DNA from 3 places in the Pedobacter ginsengisoli genome. Region 3 is predicted to be linked to each of the others. Evidence: riboswitches for the same ligand, from Rfam matches in the RefSeq annotation. Region 3 holds a riboswitch; each other region holds the start of a gene.
The links. Region 3 has a riboswitch for S-adenosylmethionine ahead of CPT03_RS00950 (SusC/RagA family TonB-linked outer membrane protein). Riboswitches for the same ligand answer to the same signal wherever they lie in the genome.
Positions count from the first base shown of each region.

Region 1: it holds a riboswitch for S-adenosylmethionine, as region 3 does, so the genes downstream of both, metH (methionine synthase) here and CPT03_RS00950 (SusC/RagA family TonB-linked outer membrane protein) in region 3, are expected to answer to the same signal.
Region 2: it holds a riboswitch for S-adenosylmethionine, as region 3 does, so the genes downstream of both, CPT03_RS09525 (O-acetylhomoserine aminocarboxypropyltransferase/cysteine synthase family protein) here and CPT03_RS00950 (SusC/RagA family TonB-linked outer membrane protein) in region 3, are expected to answer to the same signal.

Region 1 is NZ_CP024091.1:3,908,998-3,919,251, reverse strand. It holds gene CPT03_RS16095 (homoserine kinase) at 1-650, shown strand, start outside; gene thrC (threonine synthase) at 776-2,083, shown strand; gene CPT03_RS16085 (META domain-containing protein) at 2,146-2,592, opposite strand; gene metF (methylenetetrahydrofolate reductase [NAD(P)H]) at 2,787-3,740, opposite strand; gene metH (methionine synthase) at 3,802-7,461, opposite strand; SAM riboswitch class I at 7,580-7,689, opposite strand; gene CPT03_RS16070 (Bax inhibitor-1 family protein) at 8,063-8,815, opposite strand; gene CPT03_RS16065 (hypothetical protein) at 8,864-9,433, opposite strand; partial or broken gene murQ (N-acetylmuramic acid 6-phosphate etherase) at 9,440-10,245, opposite strand.
Region 2 is NZ_CP024091.1:2,304,117-2,314,370, reverse strand. It holds gene CPT03_RS09535 (homoserine dehydrogenase) at 15-1,256, opposite strand; gene metX (homoserine O-acetyltransferase family protein) at 1,264-2,322, opposite strand; partial or broken gene CPT03_RS09525 (O-acetylhomoserine aminocarboxypropyltransferase/cysteine synthase family protein) at 2,344-3,647, opposite strand; SAM riboswitch class I at 3,888-4,001, opposite strand; gene CPT03_RS09520 (trans-sulfuration enzyme family protein) at 4,160-5,278, opposite strand; gene CPT03_RS09515 (lipocalin family protein) at 5,396-5,884, shown strand; gene CPT03_RS09510 (FadR/GntR family transcriptional regulator) at 6,008-6,673, shown strand; gene CPT03_RS09505 (MFS transporter) at 6,713-7,945, shown strand; gene CPT03_RS09500 (SusD/RagB family nutrient-binding outer membrane lipoprotein) at 7,951-9,546, opposite strand; gene CPT03_RS09495 (SusC/RagA family TonB-linked outer membrane protein) at 9,556-10,254, opposite strand, start outside.
Region 3 is NZ_CP024091.1:247,488-257,741, forward strand. It holds gene CPT03_RS00940 (glycoside hydrolase family 78 protein) at 1-800, shown strand, start outside; gene CPT03_RS00945 (SusD/RagB family nutrient-binding outer membrane lipoprotein) at 891-2,327, opposite strand; gene CPT03_RS00950 (SusC/RagA family TonB-linked outer membrane protein) at 2,333-5,461, opposite strand; SAM riboswitch class I at 5,711-5,819, opposite strand; gene CPT03_RS00955 (alpha-L-rhamnosidase) at 5,987-8,653, shown strand; gene CPT03_RS00960 (GntR family transcriptional regulator) at 8,707-9,735, shown strand; gene rhaT (L-rhamnose/proton symporter RhaT) at 9,832-10,254, shown strand, end outside.

The DNA of each region.
Region 1 (10,254 bases), 1.7 Mb from region 3:
GGCTCGGTTCAAGCTCTGCAAGTACTGTAGCCGGTCTGTTTGCTATAAACACTTTGATGGATAATTTGCTGACCAACAAAGAGCTTGTACCCTTTGCCATGAAAGGCGAGGAACTGGCATGTGGTTATGGCCATGCAGATAATGTTGCTCCTGCTTTAATGGGTGGGTTTGTTTTAATAAGAAGCTATCAGCCATTGGATATCATTAGCCTGCCTTTTCCAGAGGAAATGCATGCTGCCATTGTATATCCTGAAGTTGATGTTCCAACCAAAGATGCCCGCCAAATGATCCGTTCTAAAGTATTGCTAAAAGATGCCGTAACCCAATGGGGCAATGTGGCCGGATTAGTTAGCGGCTTGTTTATGAAAGACTACGATTTAATTGGAAGAAGCATGACAGATATACTTGTTGAACCAACACGTTCTATATTAATCCCTGATTTTTATAAACTGCGCTCTATTGCAATGAAGAACGGAGCGGTAGGTTTTGGTATTTCAGGATCAGGGCCGTCAGTATTTGCACTTACAAAAGATGCAGAAACTGCAAGCAAAATCACTGAAAAATTAAAGCAGCATTTAAAGAGTATCTCGATAAACAGCTTGTCTTTTGTTTCGGAAGTAAATAAAAAAGGACCTATAATATTGGATTGATGTGTTTAGAGTAATTAGTAGGTAGTATTTAGACATAGTTTATTACTGAAAATCTAAACACTACCTGCTAAATACTAAATACCCGCCATGTCTAAATACTACCTACTAATTACTAAATACTAAAAATGAAACTATACAGTACCAATAACCAAAGTTTAAAAGTAGATTTTGCCACTGCTGTTTTTAACAGCATGCCTTTAGACAAGGGTTTATATATGCCGGTAAACATTCCGGAATTGGATAAGGAATTTATTGATAACATAGACCAGTTCTCCTTATCACAAATTGCCTTTAAAGTAGCTTCGGTATTACTTAAAGATGCAATGCCCCTTGAAGATCTTCAAAGCATTATTGATGATGCTATCAATTTTGAGGCTCCGGTAGTACCACTTGATGGAAACACAGGGGTATTAGAGTTATTTCATGGTCCCTCGCTTGCTTTTAAAGACTTTGGTGCCAGATTTATGAGCCGTATTATGGCTTATTTTTTAAAGGATAACCAGAAAACGCTTGATGTGCTGGTTGCTACCTCAGGTGATACAGGCGGAGCGGTAGCTTTAGGCTTTTTAGGTGTGCCCAACACCAGGGTAACTATTTTATATCCTAAGGGAAAAGTTAGCGAAATTCAGGAATTACAGCTGTGTACAAACGGACAGAACATTCATGCCATTGAGGTCGACGGAACTTTTGACGACTGCCAGGCACTGGTAAAACAAGCTTTTGCCGATGAAACGTTAAATGCCAGGCTAAGGCTAACCTCTGCAAATTCTATTAATATTTCGCGGTTAATCCCTCAAACTTTTTACTATTTCAATGCCTACGCCCAGCTAAAAAGACAAGGTAAAGATGAAGTGGTGTTCTCTGTGCCAAGCGGAAACTTTGGTAACATTGCCGCAGGACTGTTGGCCTATAAAATGGGGCTTCCGGTAAAGCAATTTATTGCAGCAACCAATGTAAATGATACCATTCCCCGTTTTTTAGAAACAGGTATTTACGAAACTAAACCATCCATACAAACCTATTCTAATGCAATGGATGTAGGTGCCCCAAGCAACTGGGTAAGGATAATGGATCTGTTTAAAAATGATAAAGCGGCATTGCAGCAGATCGTAAAAAGCTATAGCTTTACTGACCAGGAAACCCTGAAAGGTATTAATGAGCTATATGAGCAGTTCAATTATATTGCCTGCCCGCATACGGCAATAGCATGGCTGGCCTTAGAAAAATATAAAGCAGAAAACCCTGATGGTAATTACGCGGGTGTATTTCTTTCTACTGCACACGCCTGTAAATTCCCTGATATTTTCCCGGAAGCAATTAAAGCAAACATCGAAGTCCCTGATCAGGTAAAAGACCTTTTAGCCAAACCAAAAAAGGCAGAGCAAATGAGTACAGATTATGAGGCGTTTAAGGGGTATTTGCTTAGGTATTAGTACTTAGTATTTAGAAGTGATGTTTAGATTTTCATTAACAAACTATATCTAAATACTAAGTACTAATTACTAACTACTTTCTTACTAAACCGCATAATAGCGATATCGCCCATCATAAAATTAAGGGTGGTATCGCTTGTTACCGCATAACTACCTACTTTTCTTAACATTTGTAGAAATGTGGCTTCTCCTTCGCCGGGGCATGCCATTTTTGTCATTGCAAAAGGAGCAGTAAAGTTTATTGAACTATCGTCAGCAACAAGTGCTCCTGTGTAAGAGTTGCAGCTGGTATTGCCACTAAACTTTTTATCACCTATTTCGAATTTTATAGTCGGTTTTTTACCCGGATATAAGCCGTTAAACGCTATTCTTGGTCCCGATATGTAATTAAGCTCCCAGGTTCCACCCAATTGCGACAATCCACCGGTTCCTATTGTTCCAGATTTCATGGTAGTACATGCAGTAAAGGCACTTGCAATTATAAGAGTAAGCAGCGTCAGTTTTTTCATGGCGGTAAAATTAGTAGAGTTAACTTAAAGGTACAAAGACTATTTTAAAAACAGGAATATTAAGCTTTAAGTATGCCGAGAGGGGGTAAGTTTTTTATTACACATTTTTTATAACACACATGTCATCATGAAATAAGTTCAGGATGACGTGTGTTAGTAGTAATATTGTATTAGAATTTACTAGTGATGTCGTATTAGAATATAGCTTGTGCTATTTTTTTTGTAGGCTCGGGGTTACTCATGGTATAGAAGTGTAATACCGGTGCGCCAACCTGAATCAGCTCCTTACATTGCTGTATCATCCATTCTATGCCCACCTCTTTTACCTGTTTCTCATCCTTGCAGGCCTGTACTGCTTCAGTGAGTTCCTCCGGAAGGTCAATATGAAATACCTTTGGCAGGCTGATCAGCTGTTTCGAGGATGTGATTGGTTTTAAGCCCGGAATAATTGGCACATTGATGCCGTTCTCTCTGCACTGCTGTACAAAATTCACGTATTTATTGTTGTCAAAAAACATCTGGGTTACAATAAATTCGGCACCCATATCCACTTTTTGTTTCAGGTATTTAAAGTCAGTCTTCAAATTAGGTGCTTCAAAATGCTTCTCCGGATAACCGGCCACACCAATACAAAAATCTGTTTTAAAAGCTGAATGATCTTCGTGCAGGTACTTTCCGCTGTTCATGTCGGTTACCTGTTGCAGTAAATCTGTAGCAAAGGCATGGCCACCTGGAGTAGGTATAAAAGAAGAATCTGCATGGCGGGCATCTCCCCTTAATACCAGCACATTGTCTATCCCCAGAAACTGGAGGTCTATCAATGCATTTTCAGTCTCTTCTTTGGTAAAACCACCGCAAATCAGGTGAGGCACCGCATCAACTTTGTATCGGTTCATAATAGCCGCACAAATGGCTACTGTACCTGGTCTTTTGCGATAGGAAACCTTTTCTAAAAGACCATTGCTATGCTGTTTATAAATGTAGTCTTCTCTATGATAAGTCACGTCTATAAAAGGAGGGTTAAACTCCATCAACGGATCTATGGCTTTGTATATTTCTTCTATGCTTTTGCCTTTTACAGGCGGTAATAATTCGAAAGAGAACAAGGTTTTACCCTTGGCATTATTAATATGGTCTACAATTTTCATTGTTTGTCTGTTTATTTAATGTTATTCGTTATCCTGAAATAAATTCAGGAAGACGAGGGTGTTAATAGGCTAAATTAGGGCTTAACCATCTCTCTACTTCATCTATCGACATGTTTTTACGCACAGCATAGTCCTCAATCTGGTCTTTGGTTATTTTGCCAAGTCCAAAATATCTTGATTCAGGATGGGCAAAGTAAAAACCACTTACGGCTGCGGTAGGATGCATCGCATAGCTTTCCGTTAAGCGCAGGCCAATTTTGGCCTCCGCATCAAGCAATTCAAATAAAGTACCTTTTTCGGTATGCTCCGGACAAGCCGGATATCCCGGTGCGGGGCGAATACCTGCATATTCTTCTTTAATCAGCGATTCGTTATCCAGATTTTCATCCTTTGCATAACCCCAGTAATCTTTACGCACCAGCTCATGCATTTTCTCGGCAAAAGCTTCGGCAAGCCTGTCGGCCAATGCTTTGGCCATAATGCTGTTGTAATCGTCGTAATTGGCCTCAAATTCAGCTACCAGTTCATCACAACCAATGCCTGCAGTAAGTGCAAAGCCACCAAAATAATCAGGAACACCTGTTTCCTGCTGAGCAATAAAATCAGATAGTGCATAGTACGGCTGTCCGGCAACCTTTTCAGCCTGCTGGCGTAAAGTATGTATTACCACCTCTTTACCTTCCACATCAAGTACAATATCATCGCCTTTTGCATATGCCGGCCAGAAACCAATTACCGCTTTTGCAGTAAGTAACTTCTCGTCAACAATTCTTTTTAACAAAGCTTTGGCATCACTAAAAAGCTTTTTAGCCTCATCGCCCACCACTTTATCTTCAAGAATACGCGGATAACTGCCGCGTAGTTCCCAGGTCTGGAAAAACGGAGTCCAGTCTATATAAGGTACCAGCTCTTCAAGCGGGAAGTTTTCAAATACCCTGGTTCCCGTAAAAGAAGGGGCAGGAGCAACCAGTGAGGTATCTATTTTATAGTTATCCTGTCTGGCTTCTTCAATTGTTTTAAAGCGTTTATCAGAGCGTTTGTTTAAGTGCGCTTCACGTGCTTTGTCATATTCTTCGCGGATTCCCTGAATGTACTCGTCGCGGGTATCTTTGTTCATTAAAGTACTGCACACCGTTACACTTCTTGATGCATCCAGCACATGTATAGCCGGGCCGGAATAGTTAGGCGCAACTTTAACGGCAGCATGGATTCTGGAAGTAGTAGCACCGCCAATAATTAAAGGAATGGTAAAACCTTCGCGCTCCATCTCTTTGGCAAAATGAACCATTTCATCAAGCGATGGGGTAATTAAACCACTTAAACCAATAATATCTGCATTTATTTCTTTGGCTTTTTTAATGATATCCTGTGCAGGGACCATTACACCCATGTCAATAATTTCGAAGTTATTACATGCCAGAACAACGCCCACAATGTTTTTACCAATGTCATGAACGTCACCTTTTACAGTAGCCATCAATACCTTTCCGGCTGATGAATTCTGATCCTGATCCGGGTTGTTCAGTTTTTCCTGCTCAATAAACGGCAGCAGGTAGGCCACGGCTTTTTTCATTACACGGGCAGATTTTACAACCTGTGGCAGGAACATTTTGCCGGCTCCAAACAAGTCGCCCACAATGTTCATCCCATCCATTAAAGGACCTTCAATTACCTGAATTGGCCTGTCGTATTTCTGACGTGCCTCTTCCACATCGGCATCAAGGTATTCTATAATACCTTTAACCAGGGCATGAGAAAGTCTTTCTTCAACGCTGGTTTTACGCCATTCCTCGTCTCTTACAATCTCTTTTCCTTTAGATTTGATGGTGTCTGCAAACTCAACCAATCGCTCAGTAGCATCTTCACGACGGTTTAACAATACATCCTCAACAAGCACTAAAAGCTCTGGCGGAATTTCCTGATAAACCTCAAGCATACCTGCATTTACAATCCCCATGTCTAAACCTGCTTTAATGGCATGGTATAAAAATGCGGAGTGCATCGCTTCCCTAACGGTATTATTTCCTCTGAATGAGAAGGAAATGTTCGAAACACCACCACTTACTTTTGCATGGGGAAGGTTTTCCTTAATCCAACGGGTAGCATTTATAAAATCTACCGCATAGTTGTTGTGTTCCTCTAAGCCGGTAGCAACGGTAAGGATATTCGGGTCAAAAATGATGTCCTGAGGCGGAAAGCCTATTTCATCAACTAAAATATCATAAGATCTTTTACAGATCTCTTTTCTTCTTTCGTAATTATCGGCCTGTCCCTGCTCGTCAAAAGCCATAACCACTACAGCAGCACCGTAAGTCATGATTTTGCGGGCGCTTTCGCGGAATTTTTCTTCACCTTCTTTAAGAGAGATGGAGTTTACAATTCCTTTCCCCTGCAGGCATTTAAGCCCTGCCTCAATAACCGACCATTTAGATGAATCGACCATGATTGGTAGCTTGGAAATATCAGGTTCAGACGCAATCAGGTTCAGGAATTTAGTCATCGAGGCTTCAGAATCAATCATCCCCTCGTCCATATTCACATCAATAACCTGTGCACCACCCTCAACTTGCTGACGCGCAACAGCCAGTGCAGCTTCAAAATCCCCACCTAAAATGAGCTTGGAGAATTTTGGAGAACCTGTAATGTTTGTACGCTCACCAATGTTTACAAAAATACTTTCAGGAGTTATGGTAACCGGCTCCAATCCGCTTAAACGCATATGAGGCGCTAGTTCAGGTATTTTACGTGGCGCTACATTTTTAGCTTTTTCGGCTATGCAACCGATATGATCAGGGGTAGTTCCACAGCAGCCACCTACAATATTTACAAAACCATGCTGAATAAAATCTTCTACCAGATGAGCGGTTTCATGAGGCATTTCATCGTAAGCACCAAACTCATTTGGCAGGCCTGCGTTAGGATATGCCGAAACATAGCATCCTGCTTTGGCAGAAAGCTCTTCGATGTGCGGCCTCATGTCTTTTGCCCCTAAAGCGCAGTTAAAACCTATGCTTAAAGGATTGGCATGGATTACTGAGTTTAAGAAAGCTTCGGCAGTTTGCCCTGATAAAGTTCTTCCGGAAGCATCCGTAATGGTTCCGGAGATCATGATCTCTATTTTACGGCCAATTATCTCCTCGTATTTTTTGATGGCAAATATGGCAGCCTTGGCATTTAAGGTGTCAAAAATGGTTTCTATTAAAAGCAGGTCTGAGCCACCATCAACCAATCCGCGGATTTGCTCATAGTAAGCATCAACCAGCTCATCAAAAGTAAGTGCCCTGAAACCCGGGTCGTTTACATCCGGAGAAATAGACAGGGTTCTGTTGGTAGGGCCTACAGCACCTGCAACAAAACATTTCCTGTCGGGGTTGGCAGCCATGAACTCATTAACCGCCTCTTTTGCTATTTTTGCCCCCTCAAAGCTCATTTCATAATCAAGCTCTTCCATCTGGTAATCGGCCAGCGAAATGCGTTGGGTACTAAAAGTATTGGTCTCAATGATATCTGTACCGGCCTTTAAATATTCGGTATGAATGGCCTTAATGATATCAGGACGGGTAATGTTCAGTAAATCGTTATTACCTTTTACATCACAGGGGTGATCTTTGAACCGTTCGCCCCTGAAATCTTCTTCAGAAAGGACGTAACGTTGTATCATAGTGCCCATCGCACCATCAATGATCAGGATACGTTTTTCTAACTCTGCTCTAATGTCCATTTTTAATAGTAATATGAGTAGGTAACAAGCTAAAGTTGATAGAGGCTGAGCCTAAACAAGTGCCGAACTTATTACATACAAAGCTTATTCGAAAAGTCCGGTTTAGGTGTCGACTTTTAACTTATCTTTCGGGAACCGATGGTTTGGCTCCAGTAGAATGTAGCACCTTGTAAGCACAGGTTGCTAAGACTTCGCAGGGTCTAATCCCTCCGTCTTTCTCTATAAGCTTTACAAAGGTGCAACAAAGAAAAATCATTTCCAAAATTTAGGCTGCTAAAGCAGTATAAAATTGTACGGAAGAGCCAATTAGCAATAGGCATCGAAATTTTATTTTGGAATTTGAGGGTTGTACAGCAAAATTTTAACGTGCAAAAATGTGTTAAAATTAAGCTTTTGGAACACATTGAATTACAGTGGTTTGAAGGAGTTTGTACAATGATGGAGCAATATGTGGCCAATTTTGTTATGTATAAACGCTGAAAAAAGTTCGATTTTTTACCTAACCGACCTATATTTTTGGCTTAACATTTAAATGATAGCATAAAAAAGGCCAAGCTGAGCAGCTTGGCCTTTCATTCAATATGGTTTAACAAACAGGTTATTATCTTCTGTCGCCGAATATTCTTAATAATGATAAGAATATGTTGATGAAAGTGACGTAAAGTGACATTGCACCAATGATGGCTAGTTTTTTAGCATCAGTATCAAGCATTTGCGCGCCGCTTTCTTCTATTCCCTGTCCAATTCTTTTTAACATTTGAACGTGAAAAGCTGTTAATGCAGTAAAAATAGCAATACCTGCATAAGCCATAAACAAGCTAAAGCCTTCGCTTTGAATGAATATGTTTGCCACACTTGCGATAATTAAGCCTACAACCCCGATCATTAAGATAGGGCCAAATTTGCTTAAATCAACGTTAGTGGTATAGCCCATAAATGCCATTATACCGAATATTCCGGCAGCGCCTGCAAAGCAGCTAATGATAGAAGCAGAAGTATATACCAGCAAAACAGAACTAAGGCTTATGCCCAGTAATGCCGCAAATAGTATAAAAAGACCAACTATGGCACCATACGACAACCTGCTTAGTCCTCCGTTCATCACCAATGATATTCCAAGAGGCGAAAGCATCACTACCCAGCCAAGTATATTAGGTTTTCCGGTTTGAGCATCAAAAAAAGTACGAAGCAATTCGGTATTGGTAGCCAGATAAAATGCTACTACTGTAGAAACACTTAGTGCTACAAACATCCATAAAAAAACATTCGCAAAGAATTTCTTGGCAACCTTACCGGTTAAGTCTTCTACGAAAACCGATTGTTGCGACCAATCATTATTATTGTTATTATTCATGTGTTTTAAATTTATTTAAAGATACAAATTGTTTCATTCTAACAAAAGCTATGCCCCTAGCCTTTTTGTCAGGATTTCTTCAACTTTCTTGAAAAACTGGAGTGGTTTTAGGGTTCTCCATGCCATATCGTCAAGTTCGCCACCAAAATTGATGTAGTAATCGATATTACTGCTGCGGAATTCATTGATCACATGCTCCTGGAAATTAACCCCTGTAATCCATCCGTCTTCCACTTCCTGAAACCACTCTTCGTAGTAGCTATCTTCAGAAGCGTGAAAGTTCAGTATGTTTTCGCCGATCAGTATGAATTTGTTTATGCCTTCGTCCATCATCAGTTCAATGATTTCGCGCTTCAGGAGCATAATGTCGTTGCCAATAGCATCGTTCCATTCGCCAATAAACTCAATTATTGCATAATTTCTGTCGTAATCAACAAAAAGTACTTTAAGGTACATGGTGCTTGATCCGAAATCGTCCCACTGGGGGTGAATAAGAAAATTATACAGCTGTTTATCGAAATAAAACTCCGAATATTCAGTGTTGTAGAATGGCGAACGCTCATCTTCTGACGCGATATAATCATCGCGCCATTGATAGTAAGGTTCTATTTCGTGCATGTTGGGTTATTTATGAGTAGATTCGACCGCCTTGCGTACGCTTCCGTAACGGATAAGCAGGTCGGCGGCATGTTCATAATCTATCTTCAGTTCGTCCATTACCATTTGCGTGCCCCTGTCAACCAGTTTATGATTGGTCAGTTGCATATCCACCATTTTATTGCCTTTTACCCTGCCCAGTTTTATCATCACAGTAGTACTTAGCATGTTCAGCACCAGTTTTTGTGCAGTTCCAGATTTCATGCGGGTAGATCCTGTTAAAAATTCAGGGCCAACTACAACTTCAACGGGGAAATCGCTTTCTGCAGCTATAGGGCCACCCTCATTACATACAATGCAACCGGTTAAAACACCATTTTTACGTGCAGTGTTTAGCCCACCAATAACATATGGTGTGGTTCCCGATGCGGCAAGGCCAATTAAACAGTCGTTAGCATCTATTTTAAATTCCTGCAAATCAAGCCATGCTTGTTTGTCATCATCTTCAGCATTTTCAACGGCCCTGCGTATAGCGGTGTCGCCACCGGCAATAATCCCAACCACCCAATCAAACGGAACGCCAAAGGTAGGAGGACATTCTGATGCGTCAACAACGCCTAACCGGCCGCTTGTACCGGCGCCGATGTAAAATAACCTTCCCCCTTTATCATTCGCTCGGCAACAGCAGAAGCCAGTTTCTCTATCTGGGGAATTACCTTTTCCACAGCATCAGGTACTGTTTTGTCTTCATCATTTATGCCCTTCAGAATTTCCAGTACAGACATTTTATCAATATCGTGGTACGTTGACTCTTGCTCGGTTACTCTTATCATTAGTCTAAT
Region 2 (10,254 bases), 2.1 Mb from region 3:
AGCAAAAATAATAACTAGTTAAATATCACTTCTTCTTCAGAAACCTTTAGGATTTGCTGTTCAGTGTAAGTGTACCTACCAGTATGGGCAATAAAAATATCCTTTTGCTCAAGTAGGTTCCAGTTAGCCAATAGGCTTTTTAAGCTAACATTTCCAATTACATATTTGTAATCGTTACGGGAGAACCGCTCAATAATATTATCTACCTGAAGCTTTTCAAGGGTATACTCATGTGTATAACGCAGATAAACTTCAATGTTTACATTATCGGTATGAACTAAACCATTATGCTGATGATATTTCTTATACTCGTATCGGTAATCATATCTTAGCGCAGCTATATCCGATAATACTGCTGCACCGGTAGGGTGGCCGCCGGCACCTTTTCCAAAGAAAAACTGTTTATCAGCAAAGGCAGCCTGCACAGTTACACCGTTATACTCGTTTTCTACATTGTATAAGAAATCATCAGATTTTACAAACTTTGGCAACACGTAAGTTACAATCTGTTTGGTGCTTATTTTACGCGCTGTAGGCACCAGTTTAATTTTAAAGTTTTTTTCTCTCGCGTATTTAATGTCGTGCTCCGATAAGTTTTGTATACCTATGTTAAGTATCTTATTTGGATCAATAAAGAGACCGTAAGCGTGAGCCGTTGCAATTGCCAGTTTAAATTTAGGATCGTATCCTCCCACATCCAAAATAGGATTAGATTCGGCAAAACCTAAATCTTGTGCCTGCTTTAGTGCAACACCATACTCCAGATTTTCATTAAATATTTTGGACAGTATGTAGTTAGATGACCCATTAAATATTCCACTTATACCGTGCAGTAATTCATTGTCGTAATACTCTTCCAGATTACGGATAATAGGTATGCTTCCGCAAACGGCACCTTCATATAACAAGGAAGTATTATGTTTTTCTTGCAATTCAACTAGTTCTGCAAGGTGAGTGGCGATCATCTTTTTATTGGCAGAAACTACATTTTTACCACTTATTAAAGCCTTTTTAACGATGTTGTAGGCGATTTCTGCATCATCAATTAATTCAACTATTGTGTTGATTTCATTGTTGTCTAATATTTCATCGTGATTTGTTGTGAAAAGATGTGCTTCAAGGCTACGCTTTTTCTCGGGATTTTTAATAGCTATTTTAACGATTTCGAGGTTTAGGTCCTGACCACGAATAATATCATGTAATCCCTGTCCAACAACTCCAAAGCCAAATAAACCGATCTTAAGTTTCTTACTCATCTAAATACTATGCTGTTTTATGTAATTTAATTATTTTCTTATTTGCACTTTCCTTTAAGAATGTGCCAATTATATTGGTCAATATGTCGGTTTCAATTAAAAAGCCGTCATGACCATATGCCGAACTAATTTTTTGAAGTGCGGCTCCGGGAATGTGATTTGCTAAGAATTCTTGTTCGCAAATAGGAAATAAAACATCGTTTTCAATTCCTATTACCAAAGTATTTGCTTTAACTAATGCTAAAGCATCCACTATACTTGTTCTGCTACGACCCACATTATGGCTGTCCATTGCTTTGCTCAGGTACCAATAGCTATAAGCATTGAAGCGTTTGCATAGTTTTTCTCCCTGATAGTTCTGGTAAGAAGCCGCTCTGAATGAGTCTGTTTTATCATTTACACTTTCTAACTGAGTGGCAGAATAAGCCTCATAGGTACGGTAAGATAATAAAGCAATACTTCGTGCGGCTTTTAATCCTTTTAAGCCACCATCGGGCTGTTGTGCATAAAATGTACGATCAGTGCTTATTGCTAAACGCTGACTCTCATTAAATGCAATACCCCAAGGTGAGTGTACTGCATTAGTTGCTACAAGAATTAAGTTTTCTATCCTTTTGTTGTCTGTTACGGCCCATTCTAAAGCCTGTTGCCCACCTAAAGAGCCACCGATTAAAACCTTAATACTTTGGATACCAAGATGAAGGGCAAGTAAGTGATGAGCAGCTACCAGATCGCGAATGGTGAATTCAGGGAAAGCAAGGTAGTAAGGTTGCCCTGTTACCGGATTTGTACTAAGCGGATTGGTTGTGCCATAATTAGAGCCTAACACATTTGCGCAAATGATAAAGTGTTCATCAGGATTAAATAGATCATTGTTCCCGAAAAGTCCTTTCCACCAGTCTAAAACATCAGCGTTGGCTGTAAGTGCATGACATACCCAGATTACATTATCTTTCTTCGCATTGAGTTTGCCATAAGTTTGATAAGCAATTTCTAATTTGCGTAGTTTTTTGCCGTTCTCCAGTTTAAATAACTTTGTATGCGTATATGTGGCGGTAGTGCTCATTCTTTAGGTATTGTTCTTTTTTTATTTTTTTATTGCTGCAAATGCTTGCTCGAAATCGGCTTTAATATCATCTATATGTTCAATTCCGACAGAAACACGTAACTGGCTTGGTGTAATGCCTGCGGCAATTTGTTCATCATCACTTAGTTGTTGATGTGTGGTTGCCGAAGGTTGTATGATTAAGGTTTTTGCATCTCCAAGATTAGCAAGGTGACTTACAAGTTTAAGGTTATCAACCAATGCTGTTGCTTTTTCTTTATCACCATGCAATTCGAAAGATAATACCGCTCCAAAGCCATTTGTTAAATATTTTTTAGCATTAGCATGGTAAGGACTGCTTTCAAGCCCTGGGTAATTTACACTTTTAACAGCATCATGGTTTTCTAGCCAATTTGCCAGTGCAAGGGCATTATCTACATGTCGTTGTACGCGAAGTGATAAAGTTTCTAGTCCTTGTATTAAAAGGAATGAATTAAAAGGAGATATAGCCGGCCCAAAATCTCTTAAACCCTCAACACGGGCACGAATAATGAACTGAATATTTCCAAATGGTCCGCCGATTCCAAAAACATCATTAAAAATTAGGCCATGATATCCATCCGAGGGATCTGTGAACTGAGGGAATTTACCATTTCCCCAATTGTAATTTCCTCCATCAACTATTACCCCACCTATACTGGTACCATGCCCCCAATCCATTTTGTGGCAGATTGAACAACTACATGTGCTCCATGTTCTAAAGGCTTAAACAGATACCCGGCGGCACCAAAAGTATTGTCTACTATTAGAGGTAGGTCGTGTCTGTTTGCAATAGCAGATAGTTTTTCGAAATCAGCTATACTAAAAGCAGGATTACCAATAGTTTCAAGATATATTGCTTTAGTGTTAGCATCAATTTTTGATTCAAAATCATTGGCGTCATCGCCATTTGCAAACCTTACTTCAATACCCAGTCTCTTGAAGCTTACTTTGAACTGATTGTAAGACCCTCCGTATAAATGCGAAGATGACACAAAGTTATCACCAGCCTGCAGGATATTATTTAAAGCAATAAATTGAGCAGCCTGACCAGAGGCTACAGCCAGAGCAGCAACACCACCTTCAAGAGCAGCAACTCTTTTCTCGAAAACATCAGTAGTTGGGTTCATAATCCTGGTATAGATGTTCCCAAATTCCTTTAAAGCGAATAAGTTAGCGCCGTGTTCTGAGTTTTTAAAACCGTAGGATGTTGTTTGATATACTGGGACAGCTCTGGATCCGGTTGTTGGATCTATTTCCTGACCTGCGTGTACTTGTAGTGTTTCGAATTTATGTGATGTTGACATGTTATAATTTAGTTTAAATGGTTCCTGTAAATTGTTTTTTAGGATACGTTTAGGATATTTTTAAGTTAGAAAACGTATACGATTATTATGCGTACCCCTGCAAGGGGCCTTCCGTATGAATGTTAAATGCAAAAGGAAGATTTGTAGATTAAAGTATGCAACAGCACATGCAGATAGCCTGCTGCGGGCAACAATAATTTAACAGATTCGAAGTAATGGTTACAATTTTCATTTTGTTTCAATTTATCTTTCCAAATGACACCATGTCTTTTGGTCAGGAATTGGCACCTTCTCCATTTTGGGAGGGTTGCCAGTGGGTCAAAGAGCCTGTCTCTCGCCACTTCTTTATAAATCAAACCTTTTACTAAGGAAGGTTGACTTGATTAGCATTCGCTAATTGATACTGCAAATGTAGATTTAAGTTAATAAATATCCAAAATTATATTTTGAATATTTATTAACCATTTGATCTTTAGGTATATGTGTTATTTTTTTGGTAATATGAGAGCTCTCTATCTTGCCAGAGCCTGATCTAAATCTGCTATTAAATCGTCTATATGTTCAAGCCCAACAGATATCCGAATTAAATTTTGTGGTGTTTTTGTATCCGGCCCTTCAACAGATGCACGATGTTCTATTAAACTTTCAACTCCACCTAAACTTGTAGCTTGTGCAAATAACTTAACTTTATTAACTACTTTCCTGGCCTGATCAGAACCTCCTTTAATTAATACCGAAAGCATGCCGCCAAATCCTGCCATCTGTTTTTTTGCAATTTCGTGTTGAGGATGGGTAGATAGACCGGGATAATAGACCGCTTCAATTTCAGGGTGTTTATTAAGATGTAGTGCTAATGCCATTCCATTATTGCAGTGCCCGTGCATACGATACGCCAAAGTTTTGATGCTTCTCACTAACAGAAAGCAATCGAATGGAGAAGGAACTGCGCCACCAACCTGCTGTACATTTCTAATCTTTTCCCAGAATTCGTCTTTCTTTGCAGTAATAAGAACACCTCCAAGTACATCACTATGACCTCCAATGTATTTTGTTGAAGAGTGCATTACAATATCGGCGCCAAAGGCTATTGGATTTTGTAAACAAGGTGAAGCAAAGGTGCTATCGCATGCAAGGATAAGGTTGTTCTCCTTAGCAATTCTGGACACCCCTGCAATATCCGTAATTTTTAATAACGGATTGGAAGGAGTTTCTACCCAGATCAGAACAGTATTCTCTTTAATAAACCTTTCTATATTATTAAGGCTAGTAAGGTCTACAAAGTCAATTTCAAGGATATCTTTAAAAATGGTTTGCAACTGTTTTTTAAAGCCCCAGTACATATCATCAGGTGCAATGATATGGCTTCCGGGTTTTAAGGCCTGAAAAACCGCCATTCCTGCAGTATTTCCAGAAGAAAAAGCACAGGCTTCTGCACCTTTTTCTAATTCTGCAAGTGCATTTTCCAAGGCTGATCTATTTGGATTACTTACTCGGCTATACATGTGTCCACCAGAGTAGCCACCGTCTTCATCCCTAAGAAATGTGGTTGATAGATTTATTGGAGGAGTTACATCACGGGTGCTTACTTTATATAAATTTCCGGCATGTATTGCAAGTGTTTCTGGCTTCATTATTACGGGGTTAAAGTTAAGATCGGGCACTAGGTATAACAAAGTTAAGGGTATAAAACTATTCGGCTTAAGTTTTGGCAAGATTTATGTAATTGAAATATCAAATTAAAGAATAATATGAAAAGAATACTACTGATAGCAGCCATTTTATGCAGTTCGTTAATGGTTTTGCAAAGTTGCTCACCTAAAGGCGGTGCAACTCAAAGTTTAAAGAAAGGTAATGTAACAGGCAATTGGGTATTAAATGATATTACGTTTGAAGGCTTGCCGCAATCAGCAGTAAAATCATTGTTTGATGAAGGTTCGTATACTTGTTTTCAAGGAAGTACCTGGAGTCTGACAAATAGCGGAAACGGAAGCTATACTTTGCCAGGTGGTGGTGCATGTACTGCAAAAACACAAAAAATATACTGGTCAGTAAGTCCAGCCGATGAGACATTCCAATTCAAAAAGATCTTTGAAGGTGAAAAGGCCAAAAATGTAACTTCTGGTTACAGATCAGTATTATCATCTACTGATGGAAATACAATGGTGATCAAATCACCGGTTGAGTACGGAGCAAAAACAGCTTACATTGTGCTTAATTTTACAAAAGCAGCAAAATAAGAAGAGGATAGATTGGTTTAGGGAAAAGGGTTCAATTTAATTGAACCCTTTTTTTATTTATTTTTTTGCAGAATGTATTTAAATTTCTACATTTGAATTCATCTGATGATATGATGAATTAGTATGAAATATCCGATACAGAAAAAATCACTTGCAGACGAGGTTGCAGCACGATTGAGTGAACAGATCTCGTTGGGACAGTATAAGGTAAATGAGCAGTTGCCCATAGAACCGGAGTTGATGAAGAACTTTGGGGTAGGGCGGTCGACCATAAGGGAAGCCATAAAGATCTTAGCAAACTCGGGGTTACTAAGGGTTCAACAAGGTGTTGGAACTTTTGTAGACCAGCTTACAGCAAATAGAGAGCCTATGGATTTGAGGCTTAAACGTGCTAATGTGAGGGATTTGGATGAGGTGAGGCAATTGCTTGAAATGAAGATAGCAGAAAAAGCAGCATTAAATCGTACCGACAGCGATATTGCGACAATAAAAACTCATTTGCAAAATCGAAAAAGAGCAGCAAAGGAGGGAAGGGTGGAAGAATGTATTGAAGCAGACGTACAATTTCACATATCAATTGCCGAAGCATCAAAAAATGAAATACTGGCCGATCTGTATAAAGCTGCATCTATTCACTTAAAGAATTGGTTTCTTCAAACACATTCAGATGTCTGGGTCTTTGAAGAAACTTATGTTTATCATGAACAGCTGCTAAAAAGTATCATTGCCGGGGATCCTAAAAAGGCATGGAGTATAGCTGCAAAAATATTAGGACACGTATCTCAATAAAAATTTAATATAATTCATCAGATGATCTGATCAAGAAATATGGAAAAAGCATCTTTTACAAATACTACAGCTATTGATACCAAAGGAATAGCGCAACAAACAATATTCTCTATTTTATTTACTATAAGTTTTACGCATTTGCTTAATGATATGCTTCAGGCTGTAATTCCAGCAGTGTATCCTGTAATGAAAGCTAAGTTTCATCTTACATTTACCCAAATTGGTCTTATTACCTTTACTTATCAGTTAACTGCATCAATCCTGCAGCCCTTTGTTGGCTTTTATACAGATAAAAGACCACGTCCGTATTCTCTTGCTGTTGCAATGGGTTTTACACTTTTGGGGCTTGTAGCTGTTTCTCTTGCTTCTAGCTTTATTAATATTCTGTTAGCGGTAAGCTTAATTGGAGTGGGATCTTCAATATTTCATCCGGAGTCTTCAAGAGTAGCTCACTTAGCCTCAGGAGGTAAAAAGGGACTTGCGCAATCTATTTTTCAACTGGGAGGAAATGCAGGAAGTGCTATTGGGCCACTTTTGGCAGCTATTATTGTTGTCCCATACGGTCAGTTTTACATCATATGGTTTTCATTAGCTGCAATTCTAGGTATCCTAATATTGTCAAGGGTAGCGAAATGGTATCAGGAGCAATTGGCAATAAAGGCATTAAATAAAAATATTGTTAAAGAAGAAATTCATCATCATTTATCTAAGAATCGTGTTGTGCTTTCTTTGGGAATCCTGTTGGTACTTATTTTCTCTAAATACTTCTACATGGCCAGCATGACTAGTTATTATACATTTTACCTGATGGATAAATTCAATGTTTCGGTACAACAATCTCAAATCTACCTATTTGCCTTTTTAGGGGCTGTTGCAGCCGGCACATTAATAGGTGGTCCATTAGGTGATAGATTTGGCCGTAAGTACATTATCTGGATTTCAATTCTTGGTGCAGCGCCCTTTACACTATTGCTCCCATATGTTTCTTTGTTCTGGACAGGAGCCTTGTCTGTTCTTATCGGATTAATTATTTCTTCAGCATTTTCGGCAATACTTGTTTATGCTACTGAACTGGTACCGGGGAAGGTTGGTATGATAGCCGGATTATTTTTTGGCTTTGCCTTTGGTATGGGAGGGTTAGGCTCTGCTATTTTAGGCAAATTAGCTGATCAGACCAGTATTGAATATGTGTTTAAAATTTGTGCTTTTCTTCCTTTAATTGGGATTTTTACCGGATTTCTTCCAAATATAGAAGGTAGTAAAAAAAGATAATCTGTTTATTTATCCCACCATACCCTTGATGTTAAGGCATCGCCACCATTTAATCTTGCAACTGCTGCTTTATAGTTTTCAGGATTATTTAAAGCCTCGGAGGATAAATAAATTATTCTTCGGGGGATGGTTCCGTTAGTTACATTTCCAGTATAATTAACTGGTATAAGTTTAGGGTAATCGGATCTTTTCCAGTTTAGCCAGGACTCAATAAAGTTGAAATTAGTGCCAGTTGCTACCCAGTACTGAGTGTTAATTTGATTTAGAGCTATTTCCTGGTCAGATTGGTTTAGTGGGTGTTCAGCTACATATGTACTAATGATTTCAGGAGCTATCCTGGCTTGGATGTCCTGTTGTTCCATTGATTGTAAGGCACCTCTAAGGCCATTTGAATAATGCTGAGCTGCGGTGCCTGGAACAGACCATCCTTTCAGTTTTGCCTCAGAGAGCAAAAATTCTGTTTCGGCATATGTCAAAACAAATATAGGACCACCAAGTTTTAAATACACAGAAGTCCTTGGTCTGGAATATTTACCCAGAGGGGCAAAATCAGCACCTGAACCAGTTCCTCCGGGATATGACGGGTGTTTACTGATATCGCTTTTTCCTCCTAGCAGATCATATCCGTTAGGCAGTCCGATTTGAACCGAAGGGTCTGTATTTCCTGAAAGTGTTTGATTTATGTTTTTTGCAAGACCATCCTGAGGAATTTCACCTATTACAGCTAACCTTGGATCTCCTGTATCTCTTAGATAATCAATTAAGGTTTTACTCCATTTTACTTCAATATAGTCTGAAAATACACGTAGTGCAACTGAAGAGCTATTTTGAGTACCTGGAATAGAGGCATCCGTTATTAAAATGGCATTGTCACTTACGTCAGAAAAACCATTGGTTGAAGCTTTTTCAACCCATGTGCGAGCTATGTCTGGTCTAATTTTGCTTAGCCTCATTGCTACCCTTATCATTAATGAATAGCCAAATTTTCTCCATTTATTAATATCCCCTTTATAAAATAAGTCAGCAGTTGGTAATGGTTTGTCAGGATTCAGATTTGCAATGGCTTTTTCAAGATCAGACAACATGGAATTATATATGTCTTCCTGCTTATCATAAATCGGGTACTTTATTCCTTGCCTGGCCTTGGCTGCCTCACTATATGGTACATCGCCATAAGTATCTGTTATCCTTTGTAAAATTAGGACGAACATAATATCTCCTATACTGATCAGATTAGAATACTTAGCAGCATCCTTTTCAGTTGCAAGTCTCTGCATTTCCCTTATTGTAGAAGCTTCCGCATACCCTTCTTCAAAAATCCTCCCTTGATAATCTGTAAAGCTTCCTACATTTATATATTTGTCGCCATTATTGTAGTAATAATAGGTAGATGCAAGCAGCTGTATCATGGTGCTTTGATAAAGTAACTGATAGTAGCCTTTATTGGAGAATTTTAACTGTGCTGTCGAAAGCAGGTTATTGGGGTCGAAGTTTGAAGCATTGGATTTTGTAGGATCAGTATTTATATCATCCAGCTGTTTTTTGCTGCAGCTAAACAAAATTATCATTGCTAAAATTGAAAGAAGAATTGCTTTTTTCATGGCTTACTTTTACTTAAACTTCAGATTTAGATTTATACCAAATGTTCTGGTTGCAGGTAAGGATGCACCTTCTATTCCCGCATAAGCAAGACTGGGTGAAAACTGAGATTCGGGATCTATATTTTTAGTATACTTTAAAATAGTTAGTAAATTTCTGCTAATTAAATCAATTGAGATATTCCTAAATGGCGTTTTGTTTAATGCTTTAGACGAGAATGTGTAACCAAGCACAACCTGTCGCAATTTTATAAAACTGCCATTTAAAACGGAAAGTGCTGAAATATTAGTTGCCAATGCGGGATAGTAGTTATAAGCAGCAACATTTGTGGTATTTGTTTCTCCATTTTCATATACACCTTTTGCAACTATGCCTGTTTCTCGACCGTTGAGTGTTGCCTTATTAAGGCCAAGAGTGTAGGAGAAGTTTTCTGTGGCCGAGAGGATTTTGTTTCCAAATTTATAATCTATAAGAAAACTCAAATTGAAGTTTTTATAGTGAAAGTTATTACTAAACCCTCCGTAATATGACGGAAGTACACTACCCATTGGTTTCAACTCACCACGTTTTGGAACCCCATCTGAACCAATAATAATGTTCCCGTTCTTATCATACTGATAATCATAAGCCATAATCTGGGTTATCGACTTGCCAACAACAAGGGCTGTATTTGCATTTAACGGGCGGTAAGTACCTCCAAATGCATAACT
Region 3 (10,254 bases):
CTGCAGTGACTGATAAATATCTGATTGCACAAACTTTTTATGCGCATTCTACCCAATTGCTGATCAATGCTGCAAAGGTATTGGGTAAACAAGATGATGTAGCCAAATACACAACATTGCTTGCAGATATTAAAGCTGCTTTTGTAAAAGAATACATGACCCCAACCGGCCGACTGGTATCTGGAACACAAACAGCATATGTGCTTGCACTTCAGTTTGATATGCTGCCTGAAGAACTTAGGGCACCATGCGCCGATCGCCTTGTTGCCAATATTCGTGATTACGGGAACCACCTCACAACCGGATTTTTGGGCACACCTTATTTATGTCATGTACTTACCAGATATGGGCACAATAATGTAGCTTATGATCTTTTGATGCAGGAAAGTTATCCTTCATGGCTTTACCCTGTCAAAATGGGTGCTACTACAATATGGGAAAGATGGGATGGTATAAAGCCGGATGGATCTTTTCAAACTCCTGATATGAACTCTTATAATCATTATGCTTATGGCGCCATAGGCGATTGGATGTACAGAACTATTGCAGGAATTAATTCGGTAGCCGACCAGCCTGGTTACAAGTACATTGTTATTTCGCCAAAACCAGGAGGTAAAATAACTAATGCGTCAGCAGAATTGGAAACCGTTTATGGTACAGTAAAGTCTGCCTGGACTTTGGAAAACGGATTGCTAAAGCTTGATGTTACCATACCTGCAAATACAAAAGCCAAGGTAGTACTGCCAGAGGCTACCAAAGAAATTGGATCTGGTAGTTATCACTTTGAAAGCAAAATTTAGTATTTAGTAGATAGTACTTAGTATTTAGATCAGTGTTTTAGTTAGCGATTACTTTAACCTGTCTAATTACTAAGTACTAGATACTACCTACTATTTTACATCAAACCACAGTTTAGTAGTTAATAAATCTGCACCTTGTTTTGCAACAGCAGCTTTATAGTTTTCGCCATTCAGCGATTGCTCGCGTCCAGGATATATAAATCTTACGGGTAGTTTTCCACCTAATGTACCCGCTACGGCAGGTGCAAGTTCGGGATAGTCAAGTCTTCTCCATTCGGCAAATGCTTCTAATCCCTGGCCAAACAAGGCAATCCATTTTTGCTCTCCAATAGATTTTTTGAAATTGCCTGCATTATATTTTACAGCCGGAAGGCTTGTGTAAGTGTTAATTTCACCTTCTGTAACACCATATTGTCTTAACGATTCTTCAATAGCTTGTTTATATAAGGCTGCCGGATCTTCATTACTAAGGCCACGTGCGGCTATTTCTGCGCGATCAAATAATACTTCGGCATAGCTTAAGATAACTGCCGGTGCTGATGGAGCCAGAAAGTAAGTGCCGGGTTTAGAAGTTTTATTTAAACCAAGGCTATTTGCATCACTTGTTAGCAAGCCATTCGGTACACCTATATAAACCTCTGGCGTTACATCTTTAGTAGGACTCGCAAATATTGGAAGGCGAGGGTCGCTTAAGCTCTTTAACTTGTCTACAATAGTCTTGCTGATCCTGTGATCGTTACGTGTATCAAATGTATTGCTTATTGGATTTTGATTAGGCGAAGTAACGTATACCAGTTGGGCTATTTCTGCATTGCTGCTAATATAAGCGCCACCTTCAGCTGCAATTTCTGCTAATACGGCTTTAGTTTTTTCTGGTTCGCGGTCGGCTATTCTAAGTGCTATGCGAAGCCTTAAAGCATTTGCAAATTTTTTCCAGCGGTCGATCTTGCCACCATAAATGATATCGCCGGCAATTGCTTTGCCATTCAAGGCCAAATCAGCCTGAGCCGATTTCAGATCATCAAGTAAGCCAAAATATACATCTTTTTGGGTGTCATATTTAGGAGTTACAAATTGTTTGATCTGTATGGCTTGTGAATAAGGAATATCTCCATAAGCATCAGTAAGTAAAAGGAATGTCCATGATCTTAAAACCTTGGCCGCACCTCTGTAATTGGTGTTTTGTTGAGCATCAGCCAGCTCAATCAGCTTGTTTAGGTTGGTAATGCCTTTTGTATAACCACTATTCCATAAATCCTGAAGATCAGTATTAGAAAAAATATAACGATCAGGATCTGTGTATTGTATTTTTGCCCAATGCTGAACAAATAACAGGCTCGAATTAATGTTGTTAGTTCCCCAATAAGCATCAGTTGTACTTTTTATTGCGCCGGTTAGCAAATAATCTGGAAGTGGATTCTCTGCCTCATTAGGATTTTTGTTGATATCTGCCAGCTCTTTTTTGCACGAAGTAAAAGAGGTTGCCAATATTGCAGAAAAAAGGATTGGAATATATTTGAATTTCATGATGTCTAGAATTTAAAATTAAGGTTAAAACCAAATGATCTTGTAGTTGGAAGTGTTAAGCTTTCCAAGCCCTGAGCGTTTCCTGTATTGAATGCTGTTTCAGGATCAATGTTTGGTATATCTTTATGGATGATCCAAAGATTACGCCCTACTAATGAGAAGTTAGCTTCTTGCAAACCAATCTTTTTAACCCATTGCGAAGGAATATTGTAGCTTAATCTTACCTCTCTTAATTTTATGTAAGAAGCACTGTAAACAAATTCCTCATTTGATTTGGTTGTAGCTTTATAATACTCTTCAGCAGAGATAACTTTGGTGTTTTTAGTTCCATCGGCCAAAACGCCATCAAAAATCATCCCGTCATTATAGGTAACACCCCCGGTTGTATAGGTAAGCCCGCCATTCTCTGCATTTCTACCTCTCATTGTACTGGCTAGTACCCCTGTATAAGTTCCGGTAGAGTTAGTGCCTGAGAAAACTTTACCACCAATTCTTGCATCTACAAGGAAGTTCAGATTAAAGTTTCTATAAGTAAAGCTGTTGGTAATTCCGCCTATCCAGTTTGGAGTGAACTTACCAAGAATCTGCTTTGCAGGATCGATAAGTGGGGTGCCATTAGCACCAACAATAACTTGTCCGGCAGCATCACGCTGATAAGCAGTTCCAAAGAAAGTGCCATAAGGTTGGCCAACGGCTGCCAATACATCAAGAGTTCCGCTGGTACCTATGGTATAACTGCTAATGCGTCCTTCTTTATCAAGTTCAGTAACCTTACTGCGGTTACGTGAATAGTTCAAATTAATGTCCCAGCTAAAGTCTTTTTGTTTAATTGGAGTTAGACCCAATTGGATTTCAATACCCTTATTGTTGATGCTTCCACCATTAATAAGTTTTTGTGTATATCCCGTTGCTGAACTTACGTCAACTTTTAAAATCTGGTTAATACTGTTGGTGTTGTATACACTCAGATCCAGCTTAATTCTATTGTCGAACAATCCAATTTCAGCACCAGCCTCAGCTGATTTGGTGATTTCGGGCAAAAGGTTTGGGTTAAGATCGATTGTATTGGCTGATTGTTGTGGATTACCATCAAACGGCGCAGTAAAACTATAGGTATTAATTAGCTGATAAGGATCTGTTGCTTTTCCTACTTTAGACCATCCCCCTCTTATTTTGGCAAAGCTGAGCACATCACTTTTAATGTCAAAAGCTTCTGTAAGAATTAAACTTCCGTTAACAGAAGGGTAGAAATAAGACAGGTTAGGCTCGGGTAAGCTAGAGTCCCAGTCATTGCGCGCGGTTAAGTTAAGGTATGCATAGTCTCTAAAACCTAACTGGGCTGATCCAAATAAACTATAGGTTCTAAGTTTGCTGTAAAAGTTTGAAGACACCAACGGGTCTCTTGAGTTGCTTAAGGTATATAAGCCGTTTACTGCAAGCTTTGTTGCTTTCTGATCGTTTTGTTCAAAAGTAGAGGTTCTTATGTTTCCACCACCCAAAATATCTATTGAGAAATCTGAGTTTAGTTTTTTATTGAACTCTAAACGACCCTCTGTATTGTTTTCATTAACAGTATATGCATCTTCCTCATAAGAACCAAATGGAGTACCGTTAGTTCCATAAGCAATTTTGATCTTTCTGCGATCAGTATAATAATCGTTTCCTGTTCTAAAATTTGCTGAAAGTGCGCTGGTAATTTTATAATTCAATTCAGCATTACCAATAATACGATCACGTTTCTGACCAACTGTATTCTCGTAAGCTATAAAGTACGGGTTGCTATAATAACTGTTGTTCCAGTTAAAATCGTTTCCGTTTTCATCTTTATAGTTTTTAAGCTGGCTAACATCTACCTGTCTTCCAAACCATGTAAATTGAAGCATTGGTCCCGTTGCGCGTTTTCCGCCAGAAGCAGGAAGGTTATCAGCATTGCTTTTTATATAATTGGCAGATGCATTTAACGTTAATTTAGGCGTGATCCTGTATGAGGTATTTAGTAATAATGAATTCTTATCCTGAGATGAATTTGGTAATATGCCACCTTGGGTAAGGTTGTTGTAAGAGAAACGGACATCTTGTTTTTCGCCTGATCCTGCAATAGCAATACCATTGTTAAGTGCGTAGCCCGTTTCAAAGAAATTCTTAACATTGTCTGGATGAGCAATAAATGGCACCGCTACACCTTTAGAGTTAAACTGAGGTATTAAACGGCCATCTAAAGCTGGCCCCCAGCTTTCATCAACACCATCGTTTACGCCCCCACCTTTTCCATCAACAAAGCTGAATTTGCCGCTTGTACCTTGCCCAAATGAGTTCTGATAGTCTGGCAGTGTTAACAGATTTGAAAATGTAGTGTTTGAGTTTACACTTATACCTAAACCTTTTTGGCCTCTGCCTGTTTTGGTTTTAATAAGAATAACACCGGCTGCAGCACGAGATCCGTATAATGCAGCAGCATTTGGACCTTTAAGCACGCTGATAGATTCAATGTCTTCCGAATTAATATCAGAAATGGTGTTGGCAAAATCTCTTGACCCAGCTATACCCAGATTCTGCGAATTATCAACCGGAACCCCGTCTACTACGAAAAGAGGCTGGTTATTCCCTGAGATTGAAGTTTCACCTCGAATAATAATTCTTGATGAACCCATATCACCCTGACTATTTGTTGTTTGCACACCGGCAATTTTTCCGGCAAGTGAATTGATCAGGTTCGTTTCCTTTGCAGTAGCAATATCTTTAGATTTTAATTCCTGCACTGCATATCCTAATGATTTCTTTTCCTTAGAGATACCAAGGGCGGTAACAACAACTTCGCTTAAAGCGTTTGAGGCTACATCAAGTGTAATATTTAATGTAGCTGTTGCTGCGGTAATGGTTATTTCTTTTGTAGCATATCCCAGATAAGATATACTAAGCACATCATTAACGTCTGCAGCAAGAGAAAACTTGCCGTTACCATCTGTAGTTGTGCCGCTTTTTTTTCCTTTTATAATAATTGAAGCTCCCGGAATGGTCTCTCCATCTGGGTTTCCGGTAACAGTTCCTGTTATTTTAACAGATTGTGCCTGTACGGTTTGCAGGAAAAAAAAGGATATAAGGATCCCTGCAAAAATTTTGTATATTTTTAACATTTGAATTAAATAAAGTGGTTAATATTAAATCTTTTGGTTGTATTAAATAGAGCAACAGTGCATTCGTTGCTGACCGATCATAAGACCAGTTAGAGGATACTGAGGAGGAGAGGAGCAGCGCATTTCTTGTAATTGTACTTTCTGTTTCATGTTTTTATACATTTATAGTTTGGGTCAGCCCTTCCATACTTTGTCGTGAACAGAATTAGATTTGGTTATGATGATGGATAAACTCGCGTTTGCTGTTTAATCTTATCTTTTTCGCTTTGCAGCGAAGTGGAATTAGCACCTTTTACAATAAATTGTAGAGGTTGCTAAGACATCATAGGGCCAATCCCTCAGTCTTTCTTGATAAGCAGGAAGTTTTAAGAACCATTTGCTGGGACAAATATAAGAATAATCTACTAATCCTATAGAAATTCATAAAATAAATATTCTGTATTTTGAGCAGGACAGTACGGGTTGCTGAAAATGACTAAGAAAATTAACATTGTAAACACACTAAACTTTACTTGAATTATTTTAATGAGATACCTTTATTCTTTCCTGCTGGTGCTATTTACTTTTTCTACCATCGAAAAAGCAAATGCCAATGAAGTTAAACCTTCTGGTTTGCAATGTGAGCATCTGATAAACCCAATTGGGGTAGACCTGTTAAACCCTCGCTTGTCATGGATGATGGCCGATAATCGTCAGGGTGCAAAACAAACGGCCTATAGAATTATTGTGGGCAAAGACTCATCAGAAGTAGCAAGAAAAAAAGGACTTTCATGGGAGTCTGGCAAAATAACATCGTCTGCCAACCTTATTAATTATAAAGGCAAAACATTAGAGCCTTTTACTAAGTATTATTGGTCTGTTGAGCTTTGGGATAAAGATGGTAAACCAGTTTCGTCAGGTCCGGTAGTGAGCTTTGAAACAGGAATGATGAAGATTGACAACTGGAAAGGTACTTGGATTAGTGATGGAAACGATATCGATAAAAGGGAAGCACCATATTTCAGAAAAGTATTTGAACCTTCTAAAAAGATAAAATCTGCGAGGGCCTATATTGCCGCTGCAGGTTTGTACGAGTTATACCTGAATGGGAAGAAAGTAGGAAACCACAGATTAGATCCTATGTATACCCGTTTTGACAGACGTAACTTATATGTTTCGTATGATGTTACTTCTCAGCTTCAAAATGGTAAAAATGCGGTTGGCGTTTTACTTGGCAATGGATGGTATAATCATCAGTCTATAGGTGTTTGGAATTTTGATAAAGCCCCATGGAGAGCAAGGCCGGCTTTTTGTCTGGATTTAAGGATTACTTACAATGATGGATCTGTTGATGTAATTACCTCTGGAGGTGACTGGAAAACAAGTTCAAGCCCGATAGTACTTAACAACATTTATACTGCTGAGCATTATGATGCGCGTAAAGAACAACCAGGTTGGAATACTGCCGATTTTGATGACAAAAAGTGGAATGGCATTTCGTTAAGAGCTGCACCATCAAACAATGTAGTAAGTCAGGTAATGCAGCCAATTCGAAATGTTGAAGAAATTCCTTCTAAAACTATGCAGAAGATTAATGACACTGCATATGTTTTTGATCTGGGACGTAATATTTCGGGGGTAACAAAAATTAAGGTAAGCGGAGAGGAAGGAACTGTTATCCGCATTAAGCATGGCGAACGTTTGTATCCAAACGGTAGGGTAGACTTATCAAATATTGATGTTTACTATCGTCCAAAAGACAATACAGATCCTTTTCAAACAGATATTGTTACCTTATCCGGTAAAGGGGAGCTTGAATTTATGCCTAAGTTTAACTACAAGGGATTTCAGTACGTTGAAGTAACCAGCAGCAAGCCAATTCAGTTAACAAAAGAAAGTATCACTGGTTATTTTATGCATAGTGATGTTACCCCTACGGGTAAAATAAGTTCATCAAACAAACTGATTGACAGGTTATGGTGGGCTACTAATAATTCTTACTTATCTAACCTGATGGGATATCCTACAGATTGCCCGCAGAGAGAAAAGAATGGATGGACGGGTGATGGGCATTTTGCTGTTGAGACTGGCCTGTTTAATTTTGATGGCATTACAGTTTATGAAAAATGGCTGGCAGACCACAGAGATGAGCAACAACCAAATGGGGTACTCCCTGATATTATCCCTACTGGTGGCTGGGGCTATGGATCGGCAAATGGAACCGACTGGACAAGTACAATTGCTATTATTCCATGGAACATATACATGTTTTATGGAGATAGTAAGTTGCTGTCAGATTCTTATAACAGCATTAAAAGATATGTGAATTATATAGAGCAAATCAGTCCTACGGGCTTAACAACATTTGGTAGAGGCGATTGGGTACCTGTTAAATCGCAATCTTCATTAGAATATACTTCTTCTACTTATTACTACGTAGATGCAGTTATCCTGGCAAAAGCAGCAAAAATGTTTGGTAAGCAGGCCGACTATAGTTATTACAGCAACCTTGCCGAGAAAATAAAAAAAGCGATAAACGATAAGTATTTAAACCGTGCAACAGGTATTTATGCATCAGGTGTACAAACTGAGTTAAGTGTTGCTTTGCAATGGGGTTTGGTACCAAATGAACTTGTAGCAAAAGTTGCAGAGAACCTTGCTAAAAGAGTTGCGGCCGATGGGATGCACCTTGATGTGGGTGTATTAGGTGCAAAAGCAATCTTAAATGCTTTGAGCGATAATGGACAGGCAGAAACTGCATACAAACTTGCTGCCCAGGATACTTACCCATCATGGGGATGGTGGATTGTGAACGGAGCAACTACCTTATATGAAAACTGGGATATTAAAGCCGAAAGAGATATTTCTTTAAACCATATGATGTTTGGCGAAATTGGAGGCTGGTTCTTTAAAGGTCTGGGCGGAATTCATCCTGATGAACAGCAACCTGGATTTAAGAATGTGCAGCTTCGTCCTAATTTTGTTTCCGGATTAGAACATTTCGAGGCTGAGCACGACGGGCCTTATGGCAAAATTGTGTCTTCATGGAAAAGGGCTGGTAATTCGGTAATCTATTCTGTAACTATTCCGGCAAATTCAAGCGCTACCATAACTTTCCCATTAACGGGTAATAAAAAAGCCTACAGAGATGGCAAAGCAGTTTTGGCTAAATTAAACATTGGAGCAGGTAAATATCAGTTTGAAATTAAATAGAACTTATTAGTCTGAAATAGTGCAATTGCATTAAATTACTTACTTTTAGGAAGATGAAGACTAAGTTTTTTGATTTTATTCATATTGATGAGTATTCTGCAACACCAAAGTATCTGCAACTATCCAGTGCGATTATAAAGTCCGTTGAGCAGGGAAAGTTAAAAAAGGACAATTTATTGCCTTCAATTAATGAGCTGAGCTATAAACTGGAAATTTCGCGCGATACTGCCGAAAAGGGTTACAAGTACCTTAAAAACATAGGGGTAATTAACTCGGTTCCCGGTAAAGGCTATTATATTGCCAATATAGATTTTAAGCAAAAACTAAAAGTATTCCTGCTTTTTAATAAACTTAGCGCACACAAAAAGATTGTTTACGATGCGTTTATTGCAGCATTAGGTGATGATGTATCTGTCGATTTCTATATTTATAACAATGATTTCAGACTTTTTAAAAGATTCCTGAACGACAAAAAAGAAGAGTACTCTCACTATGTGATTATCCCTCATTTTATTGAAGGCGAAGAGTATGCCAGAGACATTATCAATACCATTCCAAAAGAAAAATTGATTTTACTGGATAAAAAGATCAAGGGAGTTGATGGTGATTATGGCGCCGCCTATGAGAATTTTGAAAAAAACATTTACGATGCACTAGAACAGGCTCGTAATGAATTAAGTAAATACCATACTTTAAAAATCATTTTCCCTAAAAGAAGCTATTTCCCAAAAGAAATATTGGATGGATTCCATCGCTTTTGTCAGCAGTATGCTTTTTCTCATCATGTAGTAAGTGATATATCTGTTGAGCCAATAAGCGAGGGTGAAGCTTTTATTAACCTAATGGAAGCCGACCTTGTAATTTTACTGGAAAGGCTTATAAATATGAAGTATAAAATAGGAAAGCATGTTGGTGTAATATCATACAATGAAACCCCATTAAAGAAAATATTGCTGAACGGCATTACCACTATTTCTACTGATTTTAAATTTATGGGTACGGTGGCAGCAAATCTTATCCTCGATAACTCAAGGCGTCATATCGAAGTGCCTTTTTACTATACCCGCAGAGCATCAATTTAACTTTTTTTACCCTGTTCATGATAGTACATGACAGTTTTAAAAATCTACTTGTATAAATTAGGACTATTATTTTAACCAAATATAAGTTCACTAAGTATGCAAGTAATTTTCGGGGTCATTTTCCACTTTATAGGAGGCTTTGCCTCTGGTAGTTTTTATATTCCTTACAAGAAAGTTAAAGGATGGGCCTGGGAGAGTTATTGGATTGTAGGCGGTATATTTTCATGGTTGCTTGTACCGCCTTTGGCAGCATGGCTTACTATACCTGGGTTTGCAGATATCATTGCTACAACAAATGGCAAAATCTTATTGCTTACTTATTTTTTTGGGGCATTATGGGGCATAGGCGGTTTAACTTATGGTTTAGGTGTAAGGTACCTTGGGGTATCATTAGGAAGCTCCATTATCCTTGGATTGTGCTCTGTTTTCGGAGCCCTGATTCCATCCGTATATTATAATTTTAATCCAAAGGCCGGAAAGGACAGTTTAACTGATATGCTGAACAGCCATTGGGGGCAA